Regions from separate parts of the Drancourtella sp. An12 genome, predicted to be linked through region 2. Evidence: a T-box and tRNA genes for the amino acid it is inferred to sense, from the RefSeq annotation. Region 2 holds a T-box; the other holds one or more tRNA genes.
What was found. The T-box of region 2 lies ahead of cysS (cysteine--tRNA ligase). A T-box ahead of a tRNA ligase gene usually reads a tRNA of that ligase, here a tRNA-Cys.
Positions count from the first base shown of each region.

Region 1: it encodes a tRNA-Cys, which carries the amino acid that the T-box ahead of cysS (cysteine--tRNA ligase) is inferred to sense. The anticodon was not compared.

Region 1 covers NZ_NFLO01000020.1:3,879-10,518, reverse strand. The annotation lists gene B5E64_RS14355 (cation-translocating P-type ATPase) at 1-2,246, opposite strand, end outside; gene B5E64_RS14350 (hypothetical protein) at 2,530-3,165, opposite strand; gene B5E64_RS14345 (ATP-binding protein) at 3,158-3,592, opposite strand; gene B5E64_RS17890 (YfhO family protein) at 3,727-3,903, opposite strand; tRNA gene B5E64_RS14340 (tRNA-Cys) at 4,064-4,135, opposite strand; tRNA gene B5E64_RS14335 (tRNA-Glu) at 4,190-4,261, opposite strand; gene B5E64_RS14330 (DUF47 family protein) at 4,335-4,958, opposite strand; gene B5E64_RS14325 (inorganic phosphate transporter) at 4,980-6,032, opposite strand; gene B5E64_RS14320 (hypothetical protein) at 6,278-6,568, opposite strand.
Region 2 covers NZ_NFLO01000003.1:114,904-121,543, reverse strand. The annotation lists gene gdhA (NADP-specific glutamate dehydrogenase) at 1-3, shown strand, start outside; tRNA gene B5E64_RS04660 (tRNA-Val) at 192-264, shown strand; tRNA gene B5E64_RS04655 (tRNA-Met) at 289-362, shown strand; tRNA gene B5E64_RS04650 (tRNA-Val) at 370-442, shown strand; tRNA gene B5E64_RS04645 (tRNA-Met) at 469-542, shown strand; gene B5E64_RS04640 (ABC transporter ATP-binding protein) at 861-1,571, shown strand; gene B5E64_RS04635 (hypothetical protein) at 1,564-3,195, shown strand; gene ispF (2-C-methyl-D-erythritol 2,4-cyclodiphosphate synthase) at 3,299-3,862, shown strand; gene B5E64_RS04625 (GNAT family N-acetyltransferase) at 3,859-5,028, shown strand; T-box leader at 5,085-5,308, shown strand; gene cysS (cysteine--tRNA ligase) at 5,416-6,640, shown strand, end outside.

The DNA.
Region 1 (6,640 bases), on a different contig from region 2:
CAGACAGCTGCGCCGATCAGAACCGTGACCGCCATCGGCATGGTAACTGCGACAATCTCAAGCAGAGACGGGAACAGTGCAAGAGCCAGGAACGTACCGCCGACCATGGTCACGCAGACAAACAGTCTGAGCGGAGTAAGCGGGATACAGCTCTTGATCACTGCCAGCATGGAAATCAGAATCAGCAGAAGATACATCACCGTCTGTCTTTCCTCAGTGCCAAACGGCGCAAGCAGCGTAAATACCGCAATCATACATGCAACCGTAATACCAAACGGTGCGGCATGGGAAAGTGCCGTCGGGAGGAATTTCCCGCGGATTCTCCTTATATCCGACTCCACAATCGATACGAAGGACGGATATGCCTCGATGCAGGCATCGATCAGCGTGATCTGAATCGGAATAAACGGGAACGCCTTATTCGTGATCAGACAGAAAAACGATACCAGTACAGAATAGATCGTCTTGATAAAGAATACCTGCGCTGTTCTCGTTACGTTGTTGATGACCTTCCGGCCTTCCATCACAACATGTGGAAGGTTCGTAAAGTCGGAATCCAGAAGCACTATCTGCGCAATCTGGCGGCTTGCGTCACTTCCGTCCGCAACTGCAATCGAGCAGTCCGCCTCACGCAGTGCCAGCAGGTCATTGACTCCATCGCCTGTCATCGCCACCTGATGGCCCTGACGCTTCAGCGCCAGCACAAGCTCCTGCTTCTGCTTCGGCGTCACTCTGGCAAAAACAGCATATCTCCGGCAGAGCATATCATAATCCAGATCTTCGCCAAGCGTGGACAGATCGATGGCATCTTCCCATCTCTCCAGTCCGGCACGTTTTGCAATCATCGATACCGTCTTTACATGGTCTCCGGAAATAACTTTGACATCCACGCCCTCTCTCTTAAAGAACGCAAGCGTCTCCTCGGCATTCTTCCGGATCGTATCTTCCAGAATCACACTGTAAACCGGACGGATTCCCGCCGGCAGCTCATTATCATTCTCCCACGTCTGTCCGGAATATCCGATAATAATCACTCTTCGTCCTTTTTCCAGCTCACACTCCAGATTCTCCGGAAGATTTCCCATCAACCGCTCCGGCGCGCCCACAAAAATACTTCCCGCACCTTCAAAACTGATGCATCCCCATTTTCTCTTCGAAGAGAACGCGATCTTGTGAACCGGACGGTACGCCGCTTTCGGCTCAAACTTTTCTTTCAGCGCCTGAAACGTTGCATTGTTGTCATCACTGGCGGCCATATAAGACTGCACAAGCGCATCCATCTCGCCGCCCGGCAGATCCGTCAGCGGAATCACCGAATGGACTCTCAGCTTTCCATCTGTGATCGTCCCTGTCTTGTCCAGACAAATGGTATCCACATGTGCAAGCGTCTCCAGTGAATAAATATTCTGCACAAGAATTTTCATTCTCGCAAGCCGAATGACACCGGCTGCCAGAGAAACAGATATCAGAAGAACAAGTCCCTTCGGAAGCATACCAAGAAGTGCCGCCGAAGAAGAAATCACCGCCTCATCAACCGGAGTATTTCTAAGGAAATACGCTTCCAGGAACAGGATAATTCCAAGCGGGATAATCAGAAAACTCGTAAATTTCGTCACTTTCCGCATGGAACCAAGAAGCTCCGAATGAATCTGCTTTTCCTGCTTTACTTCATTTGCAAGTTTCGTCGCATAGTTTTCATTCCCGACATGGGTTACTCTCGCATACGCCTTACCGGAAATAACAGAACTTCCCGAAAAAAGCTCCGCTCCCTGTTCCTTGACAACAGCATCACTCTCACCGGTCAGAAGAGACTCATTGACCTCAAGCATCCCATCCACAACGACCGCATCATTACAGATCTGATTACCGCTGGCAAGCACCATCAGATCATCCTTTACGATCTCTTCCATCTCCACGGTCATTTCCCGGTTATCCCTGCGCACACGCACAGTCGGACGGTTCAGAATCGACAGCTCGTCCACAAGCTTCTTCGCCTTGAACTCCTGCGCAATCCCAATCACAATATTCAGAATAATAATCACGATGAACAGCATATTCGAATATGCCCCCACCAAAAACAGCAGCACCGCAATTAAAAAGTTCAGAAAGTTGAACAACGTACAAAGATTCTCCCGCACAATCTGCGGCTTCGTTTTCGTAATCTTTGCGGCTCCGGTACCACCCTCACCACGGGCCTTCCGTTCCTCCACTTCCCGGGCCGACAGCCCAGACAGATTCTCACTCATCACACTACGCCTCCTGCACTACTTTTCTCTCTCAAAGACTAGCATCTTCGACTAAACAAATTTTTATGAATTCTTAAACAATTTCTAAACTCTTCCCGTGTCCTCTCCACTCCCGTCAGAAGCACACTCACACGGAATTCTATCATAACAGAAATCATACAAAAATGCAATTTCAACCACATTATATCAGCCAAAAACCATACATACAACAATTATCGGGGACGTGTTCCGACGCGTCGGAACCTGTCCCCGATGAAAAAAATCTGAAAATTCGTGTTTCCCCTTATTTTATGCGGGTTTTGAGCGTTTTTTGCTCATTTACGTCGTGTACCTGTGCATCGGAACACGTCCCCGATGAAATGAGTTTGCTGCCTTTTTCGCAGATTTCGTAAATCTCGTCGTATTTTTCTTCTATGAGTGGTGAGATTTTTTCTGTTTGTCTGCGTACTCCTTTTTTGTAAAGGAAGTACGGCAGAATCCAGCCCAGGAATCCTGGAATGGCGAGAAGGATGCACAGTACGATGTGCGGCGGGTTTGCTGTGACAGCGAATGTTGATCCTGCCATAAATGCGGTTCCTATGATTCCGGTTGTGATTGCAACGATGGATGGAAGTGAGGTTTTTTCTTTTTCCAGATGCCGGATTTCTTCTACATAGGCTTCGAAATTTCTTTGTAGTCTGGTGAGTTCCATCTTATTGATAATCTTCCGGTCCCGTTTCATCCGGATGATGCTTTTTCTGTGATGATGGGATTTTGTATGTGATCCGTAGTATTCCATACGGATATCCTGTACATTTTCATCGATTTCCCATCCGAAATTCATGTATCCGTCTATTAAAAATGAGATTTGCCCCGGCTCTGCTACTACTTGTTTATATTCGTATCCGATGAACCGGTTGTTTTCTTTGTTTTCATTCATTGTTTCGTTCCACCTCCGCCTGTTCTCTGGTTTGTTCTGCTTTTGGAAGAATCACCTTAAATGTGCTTCCTTTTCCTTCTTCGCTTTTGACGGAGATTTCCCCGTCCATGAGTACAAGGACGCGTTTTACAAGTGCAAGTCCCAGTCCATTTCCTTCTTTGGAGTGGGATGTATCCCCCTGATAAAATTTATCGAAAATGTGTTTTACACTTTCCCGGTTCATGCCGCATCCGGTGTCTGTGACCTCCACTTCAATGAAACTGTCCCTGAATTTCTGCCGGACCTGTACGCTTCCTCCCGGCTCTGTAAATTTGATTGCGTTGGATATCAGGTTGTTCCAGACGAGCTCCATCAGGCTCGGATCTGCCTGTACCAGTACGCGTTCCTCCACATCTGCTTCCAGCTCCAGATCTTTCCGGTCCCACAAAGGATCAAAAAGTTGAACGGACTGCTGAGATAATAGGAAAACAAACTGTAAAAACTATATCCCATCGCATGGCCGGAAAATGTCCACCATACTCCCTGTCCGATCTGATGCAGAAATTCTTCATAAAAGCCCAGCTACTGGTGTACACCATCTATGATCAGCGCCGATCTGGATCCAAACGGAAATATGCCCACTGCTGCAAATCCGATACAACAGGTCAGAACAGGAAAGAAAAAAGCGGCCAGCAGACTGTGTATCTGCTTCTGTCTGTTATCCGTTACACTTTTAATCCGGCAATCTCTGGCTTTCACTGTAATTCCTCCGTAATAAGAGTTTTTCTCTCACTTGTTTCTGATGTGTAGTCTAACGGATAGATCTAATAACTTCATATGGATTTTTTAAACAATTTTTAAATATTAAGAAATGATACTCAGAAAATAGAAAAAAGCCCGTAAATACGGGCTTTTTGAGAGGCGCAGACCGGATTTGAACCGGTGCATCAGGGTGTTGCAGACCCACGCCTTACCGCTTGGCTACTGCGCCGTACACTATATTATATTATCATATTTTCTGAAAAATGCAAGCATTTTTCAAAAATGACTCCGACGGGAATCGAACCCGTGTTACCGCCGTGAAAGGGCGATGTCTTAACCGCTTGACCACGGAGCCTTATTTCTTGGCACCGCTATCGCAGTGCCGATAATTATATTATCATACCCTCTCAAAAAAAGCAAGCCTTTTTTTAAGAATTTTTCATAACTACACTTTCTACCACATCTGCGGCATGTTCACATGTATCCGCGCACCGCTCAAGATAGATGTAGATCTCTCTCCATGCTATGATATGCAGCGGATTCTGGCACTCGGCATGGAGCTTCCGCATGCTCTTCATAAAGCAGCGGTCCGCCTCTTCTTCCAGGTCATTAATCTGGATAATGACTTCTTTCAGCTTTTTGGAATGCCGGAAATCTGCAAACTCTTTTGTAAGCTCTGTCACCTTTTCACAGCAGCGGATAATAATATCCAGCATCTGAAGGGCATCATCTTCAATCTCAGTGATATTATTCATATAGATTCTCAGGAGCACATCCTCAATCTTATCTGTGATATCGTCAATCCGCTGGCTCAGAGCAATGATGTCCTCTCTTTCAATCGGAGGGATAAACTCTTTTGCAAGTCTGTCCAGCATATCGTGCTTTTTCATGTCCGCACTGTTTTCTATCTTGTGCATCTCGTCCAGATACTCCTCCAGCTTTTCCGGTCTGAAGTCTCTGAGAATTCCTACAAGCATATGTCCCGCCTGACAGGAAATTTCCGCACAGGCTGTAAATGTTTCAAAATAAAATGAATCCCGATTCTTTGCCATTTTTACTTCCTCCTACTTCTTCTAAAAGAGTGCCATGAACAGCTTTGCTATGACAAAACTGATCAGTCCGCATCCCGGGAACGTAAATACCCAGGTCAGCATCATGTCCTTTACTACGCCGAAATTGATTGCGGAAAGTCTTTTTACCGCGCCGACGCCCATAATTGCGCTGGTCTTTGTATGTGTTGTGGAAACCGGAATTCCAAACACACTGGAAAGCAGCAGACAGAACGCGCCTGCAAGGTCCGCTGAAAATCCCTGGAACTTCTCAAGCTTGACCATATCCATTCCGACAGATTTTATAATCTTCTCACCGCCTACGCTTGTCCCGATTCCCATAACGGCACTGCAAAGCAGCATCAGCCATATCGGAATCCCCATGCCTTCCACACTGGACTGTCCGTTGCAGAAAGCGATTCCAAGAAACAGCACACCGATAAATTTCTGTCCATCCTGCGCTCCGTGCATAAAGCTCATAAATGCCGCGCCGAAAATCTGTGCGCCTTTAAAAAATGACGATGTCCTGCGCCGGTCCATAGATGCGCAGAGAGCCGCAATCACCTTGCAGATGATCCAGCCCGAAAAAAATCCGAGCGCCAGACTCAGTACAAGTCCGTAAAGCACCTTAACCCATTCCGCGCCGTTTACACCGGACAATCCGTTCTGAATCGCAATCGCCGCGCCGGTAAGTCCGGCAATAAGGCTGTGGCTTTCGCTGGTAGGAATTCCAAAAACAGAAGCCGCAACACTGTATACAACAATGGAAAACAATGCCGCGCAAAGAGCTACCAGCGCCTTGTCTGTCTCTCCTCCAAAGTCCACCATATTGCTGATTGTGGACGCAACCGAGCTGTTGATCCCGGTCATCACAAGTACTCCAAGGAAATTAAAGACAGCGCTCATCATAATTGCAGGCCTCACCCGCATACACCTTGTGGCAATACAGGTGGCAATCGCGTTCGGTGCATCCGTCCATCCGTTTACGAAAATGACCCCCATTGTAAGAAGCACGGTGATCAAAAGTACCGGATTTGACGTGACCTGCTGAAAAAAGCTGAAAAATGAAACATCCATAAGTCTCTTCCTTTACCCATCCTTTTCTTCTTTTAATAAATTTCGACTGTATACTTTTTATGAGCTTTCTATTTGATTTTTTCTTTACACAGTCTTAACTCAAATATAACATTGCGCCCGTTCTCTTACAAGAATTTTTCATATGGTAAGATCTACAAAAAAAATGCGTTAAATCGAAAGTTTTTATCACTTTCGACTTAACACACATTTTCTGTCCCGTTTCAAACAAACTTCCCATTTCAGGGTCATGAAATCACGTGAAATGTTTTCCACTTTCCTCTCCTGAACCGTACCCAGAACACGACTGCTCTGCTCAGCCAGTCCATACACATGGCAAGCGCAATCACCAGCGAGCTCTTCATCAACCGTTTAAAGTACTGTTTTGCCTGTTCGATATCGCCCGCGCCCATGCACTGGCTGACAATGAACGTATCCGAAAGCCCCACCAGCACCAGCATCAGCAAAAACTGCTCCATCACGAGGGGCAGTATCATATTTCTCAGCTGCTTATTTGTAAATAATAGTTTCTGCTCCAAGCCTCTCTCTCATTTCTTATATTCGATATCGGTCAAAGACCGAAGAATCCTCAAATAAGTATAGTGCCTCTC
Region 2 (6,640 bases):
TAAAAATTTCCGCAAAATAAAGACGCAGATTCATTGAGATCCTGCTATAACAGTCTGAAACGGAAAAAGCCGCAAAGACCACCAAAAAAAGTGAAAAAATCTATGTCAAAAAAGATAAAAAAAGTGTTGACATTTATCAGATGTTAATAGTATAATAATCAAGCGGGTTGCGAAAGCGACCCGCGATATATGGGATCTTAGCTCAGCTGGGAGAGCATCTGCCTTACAAGCAGAGGGTCATAGGTTCGAGCCCTATAGGTCCCATTTCGTAAGAAATTACGAACATATGGCGGGATAGCTCAGTTGGCTAGAGCATACGGTTCATACCCGTAGTGTCGCTGGTTCGAATCCAGTTCCCGCTATTCATATGGGATCTTAGCTCAGCTGGGAGAGCATCTGCCTTACAAGCAGAGGGTCATAGGTTCGAGCCCTATAGGTCCCATTTCTTATGAAAATTACAAAACATATGGCGGGATAGCTCAGTTGGCTAGAGCATACGGTTCATACCCGTAGTGTCGCTGGTTCGAATCCAGTTCCCGCTACTACAAATTCATAAGTACAAAAAAGAGACGAAAGTCTCTTTTTTTGTTGTGTTTTACTTTCGGCGGGGACGTGTTCCGATACACAGGTACACGACGTAAATGACAAAAAAACCCCCGAAACCCACATAAAATAAGGCAAAACTCAAATTGTCAGATTTTTTCCATCGGGGACAGGTTCCGATACACCGGAACACGTCCCTGATAATTTGGCAATAATTCTAAATAATTCTTAATATTTCTGGAATATGGTTTTTTACGTTGTATCTGGCAGACTTTTTAGATATAATATTGAAAAAATCGAACGAAAAGGGGAAGGATATGGAATTACGTTTAAATAATGTGAAGAAATCTTTTGGCAGCAAGGTGGTTTTGCATGATTGTTCCTTTGTGTTTGAAAAGGGAAAGATTTATGGGCTTCTTGGGCGTAATGGAGCTGGTAAGACGACGTTGTTTAATTGCCTGAGTGATGAGATTCAGCCGGATTCAGGGGCTGCTATGCTCTGGGACGGAGAAAACGAGCGGGAGATAATGCCGGATGAGATTGGATATGTGTTTTCGGTGCCGGTGCTTCCGGATTTTTTGACGGGTGAAGAGTTTGTGCGGTTTTTTATGGATATTAACAGGGACAGGATTGAGCCGGGGACGAGTGCGGAAGCGTATTTTGATCTGGTGCAGATTGACCAGGAGGACAGGAAGAAGCTGATCAAGGGATATTCTCATGGAATGAAGAATAAGCTTCAGATGATTTGTTTTATGATCTCAAGGCCGCCGGTGATTCTTCTGGATGAGCCGCTGACTTCACTGGATGTAGTTGTTGCGCTGGAGATGAAGCGTCTTCTGCGCAGTATGCAGAAGGATCATGTGATCATTTTCTCTACGCATATTCTGCAGCTTGCGACGGATCTCTGTGATGAGATCGTCATTTTAAGTGACGGGAGACTCAGGCAGATCGACCATGAGATGTTGAAGCAGAAGGATTTTGAAGAACAGATCATTGAATTATTGAAGGATGAGGAAAGCCATGGTTAGAACATTACAGCAGATTATTATGTTAAAAGCAACAATTGTGACGAATACGTTCCTGTATTATCTGAAGAGACTGTGGGTGATCGGGAAGCATGTTCCGGACAGTGTGTATGGGAATCGGGAACTGAAGATGGTGCTTGCGGTGTTGTTTACAATTCTTGGTCAGGTTTTCAGTCTGGCGGGGAAGGCGCTTTACATATTTCTTTTTGCTGTCCTTCCGGCACTTTTTGCTGGTACGGCGGAAAGTGGAGTGAGATTTGACAGTCTGGTTCAGATCCTGTTCTTTTTGTCCTGTATCATGGGACCGCTTCAGGATAGTGTGGTCTTTAAAGTAACGAAAGAGAAATTTACCGCGATACGGTACATGAAAATGGATGTGGAAAAGTATACAAAGGTATATCTTCTTTACTGTTATATCCCGTTCGCATTGTATTTTCTGATTTGCATCATGACAGCTTCCTGGTTTACGGGAGGAAGTATTGCAGACGGTATATGTCTCTGGATTGTCATTGTGATGATGCGTGCTGCGGGCGAGGCGTTTCAGGTATGGCTGTATGACCGGAAAGGGATTGTGTTCTCCAGAAAAACCGGATGGGTATGGACAATTATTTTTCTGTCCGTTGCCGGTGCATATACTGTGTTCGTGCCGTGGGGACCATTTTTGACTGCAGAGAGACTGTTTCATCCTGCTTTACTTGTTCTGATTTGTATTGTGGGTGTGATTTCGGCGTGGTATATTCTGTCAGGATACCGTTGTTACCGCCGGAAACTCCACAGGACGGTAGAAGAGCAATGGCTGTTTTCTTCCATTGTCAATCAATCCACTCAGGCGGCAAATGAGAAGTCTGTGGGAATTCGGGAGCAGGATCTGCATGCAGACAGCAGAAAGATGGCGGGAGTGGAAAAGCTTCACGGCTATGAATACTTTAATGCTTTGTTTTTCCTGAGGCACAGGAGGCAGATTCTAAGACCGGTGTACTATCGTCTGGCGGCAGTCGTGGGCTTTTTTATCGCAGGTGTAATGTTCAGAGTGGGAATGCCGGAAGTAGCGTATCTGGGAGCAGAAAACCTTCCGGATTTCCTTCCGATTTTCGTTTTTGTTATGTATATGATGACGGTGGCTGACAAGGCCTGCAAGGCAATGTTTTATAATTGCGATAAAAGTATGCTGAAATTCGGTTTCTACCGGAATCCAAAGACGCTTCTATCCAATTTTCGGATCCGTCTGGTAAAAATCGCGGGGTATAATCTGGTGATCGGAGCTGCAATCTGTGCAGCGGTGGCAGGATTTCGTGGAATCTGCGGTATCTGGAATTTTGGACAGAACATGTTTTTGTTTTGTGCGGCAGTACTGATGCTTTCTGTGTTCTTTACCGTGCATCACCTGTTTTTGTACTACGTATTCCAGCCGTATTCTGAAGAGATGAATGTAAAAAATCCGTTTTTTCAGGCAATTAATATGGCGGTCTATCTGATTTGTTTTCTGTGTTATGAGCTTCAGGCAAACGGTACTCTCACAGGAAATCTTCCGTTTACCGCAGGTGTGCTGGTTGTGACACTTGCCTATATTGTGGCGGCGCTCATTCTGGTGTACCGCTATGCCCCGAAAATGTTCCGCGTTAAATAATGTTCCCGAAAAATCAGTAGTTTTTGGGAAGAATATGTTAAAATAAGATGGAAAAGAGTACAATACATGACAGATGAACGCGAAAAGGAAAGGAGGAGTCTTATTGAGAGTAGGAATGGGATATGATGTCCATAAATTGACAGAAGGAAGAGACTTGATTATCGGAGGGGTGAAGATTCCATATGAAAAGGGGCTTTTGGGTCATTCGGACGCGGACGTGCTTTTGCATGCGGTCATGGATGCGCTTCTCGGCGCCGCGGCCCTTGGAGATATCGGTCTTCACTTTCCGGATACAGACGAAACATACAAAGGAGCATCCAGCCTGAAACTTCTGGAACAGGTTGGAGAGCTTCTTGATGAACACTTATATGTGATTGAAAATATCGATGCGACAATCATTGCGCAGCGGCCAAAGATGCGTCCGCATATTGATGCCATGCGGGAAAATATTGCAAGGACGCTTGCCATTGATGTGGATCAGGTCAACATCAAGGCAACCACGGAAGAAGGTCTTGGATTTACCGGAAGCGGAGAGGGAATTTCCGCCCAGGCAGTCTGCTGCATTGAAAAGGCAACGAATTTCAGCTATGACGTGACGTGGCAGGAAGGCGGATGCCGGGGATGCCCTGGATGTCACGGTGTGTCGGATGACCGGGTGATGGAATGAAAATAAGAAAGTTGAAACAAGAGGAGCACAGAATGACCCGATCGCTCTGGGAAGAGATTTTTACGGAGGACGACGAGGCGTTTCTTGATTATTATTATCAGGTGAAAACGGCGGAGAATTCCATCTATATCATAGAAGAAGAGGACGGGCCGGTCTCCATGCTGCAGCTTAATCCATATCCGGTGCAGTTTTTGGGGGAAACATGCCTGCTTCACTATATTATAGCGGTGGCAACAAAGAAGGAATACCGGAGCCGGGGCTATATGACGCGGCTTTTGCAAATGTCTGCCAAAGACATGTATCAGGCAGGAGAGCCGTTCACTTATTTGATGCCGGCTGCGGAGGGAATTTATTATCCGCATGGATTCCGGTTTGTCTATCGTCAGCTCCGGATAGAGGGGAAACCATCCGGAGAAAAAGGACAAGACGGGACTTTGGCAGGATGCCAGGTGCGATACGCCGGGGAATCGGACTGCCGGGCACTTGCCTGTTTTGCGGAGAAACTGCTTGGACAGATGCCTTTCGTCCGTGCAGCCCGGACAGAACGTTATTACAGAACGATCTTAAAAGAACAGCAAAGCGAAGGCGGAGGAATCCTGCTTACGGAAAAGGACGGAAAACCGACCGGATTTGTCGTTTATGGATGTTATGAAGGAAAGGCAGAGCTTCGGGAGCCGCTGTTCGAGAAAAAAGAAGACTGGGAGCAGATCCTCGCGTTTCTGAATGAGGAACCGGTAAAAACCGTCCAGATTTCAGGGGCCCGCCCGGAGGATGCGGCATGGCTTAAAGAAGAACTGGAAGGAGCCGAAGAAAAGGAAGTTCCGATGATCATGGTCCGGATCGTCCATCTTCAGCACTTTCTGGAACGGTTCCTTGCCCGGAGCAATTTTGAGATCCGGCTTCATATAGAAGATGGACTGATTCCGGAAAATACTGGATACTGGGAGATCCGGGGACAGGAGGGACAGACTTTATCTGTCCGGAAAACCAAAGCCTCCAAAGAGGCGGAAACGGTTTCTCCGGGGGAACTTGTGACGGTATTGTTTGGCTACCGGTCAGAGCGCAAAGAGGAGCGGGAAGTCTATGAAAACATGGGCCCGCAGATGCGCGTGCTTCTGAAGGGCACCCAACCCGCACCACCGGTATTTTTGAATGAGATTGTATAGAAATGGGAGTTGACAAAATGAGAGTTATCCCATACACTATAACAACAGAAGGATAGAAAAAGGCAGAGAACGGAAAGAGTAGCATATGCATACTTTACAGAGAAGGAAGGCCGCCGGCTGAGAGCCCTCCGAAAGAACGGATATGTGAAGTGCGTCCGGGAGCCGGGTCTGCGAAGGAAAAGTAGCAGATCACGTAGGCAGTCGTTACCTGCACAGATGAGTGGAAAGGGCATCTGCCCTTTTTAATAGAGTGGAACCGCGGATCAACTTCGTCTCTTGGATGTTATCAGGGACGAAGTTTTTCTTTTTATGTGCCGGGAAAATTTTCCTGTGCGATAGAAATGCTCCGTAAGACTCTGCAAAAAAAGAAAAGGAGGAGAATGACAGATGAAACTGTACAATACGATGACACGAAAAAAGGAAGAATTCGTGCCTCTGGAAGAGGGAAAGGTAAAGATGTATGTATGCGGCCCGACCGTTTATAATTTTATTCATATTGGAAATGCAAGACCGATGATTGTCTTTGATACGGTACGCCGCTATTTTGAATACAAAGGATATGAAGTGAATTTTGTTTCCAACTTTACAGACGTAGATGATAAGATCATTAAAAAAGCACTGGAAGAGGGCGTGACGGCAGATGAGATCGCGGCACGCTATATTGCGGAGTGCAAAAAGGATATGGAAGACCTCAACATCAAGCCGGCTACCGCAAATCCACTGGCGACCCAGGAGATCGGCGGAATGATCGAGATGATCCGGGAACTGATTGAAAAGGGGCATGCCTATGAGAAGAACGGAACCGTTTACTTCCGCACAAGAAGTTTCAAAGACTATGGAAAGCTGTCCCATAAAAATCTGGATGACCTGCAGTCCGGCGGAAGAGAGCTTCTCGTATCCGGCCAGGACGAAAAGGAAGATCCTCTGGATTTCGTACTCTGGAAGCCGAAAAAAGACGGCGAGCCGTTCTGGGATGCACCGTGGAGTAAAGGACGTCCGGGATGGCACATCGAATGCTCGGAAATGTCCAGAAAATATCTGGGCGAGCAGATTGACATTCATGCCGGCGGCGAAGATCTTATTTTCCCGCATCATGAAAATGAAATAGCACAGTCCGAGGCATGCAACGGCAAGGAATTTGCGCGTTACTGGATGCACAATGGATTTTTAAATATTGATAATAAGAAGATGTCAAAATCTCTCGGAAACTTCCGCACTGTACGGGAGATCGGGGAGAAATATGACCTGCAGGTATTCCGGTTCTTTATGCTGAGCGCGCATTACAGAAGCCCGCTGAATTTCAGCGCGGAGCTGATGGAAGCAGCAAAGAACAGTCTGGAGCGTATTACCAATGCTGCAGACCATCTGAAACACCTGATGGAAACAGCACAGACAGAGCAGATGACAGATGTAGAGAAAGAAAACGCGGCAAAGACTGCAGAGTTCATCAAAGAATTTGAAGACGCTATGGAAGATGACTTCAATACAGCCGATGCCATCACTGCTATCTTTGAACTTGTAAAATTTGCCAACACAACAGCAGACGGAGAAAGCTCCAAAGAGTACGCAAAGGCACTTTTTGATCTGATTGTGCGTCTTTGCGATATCCTCG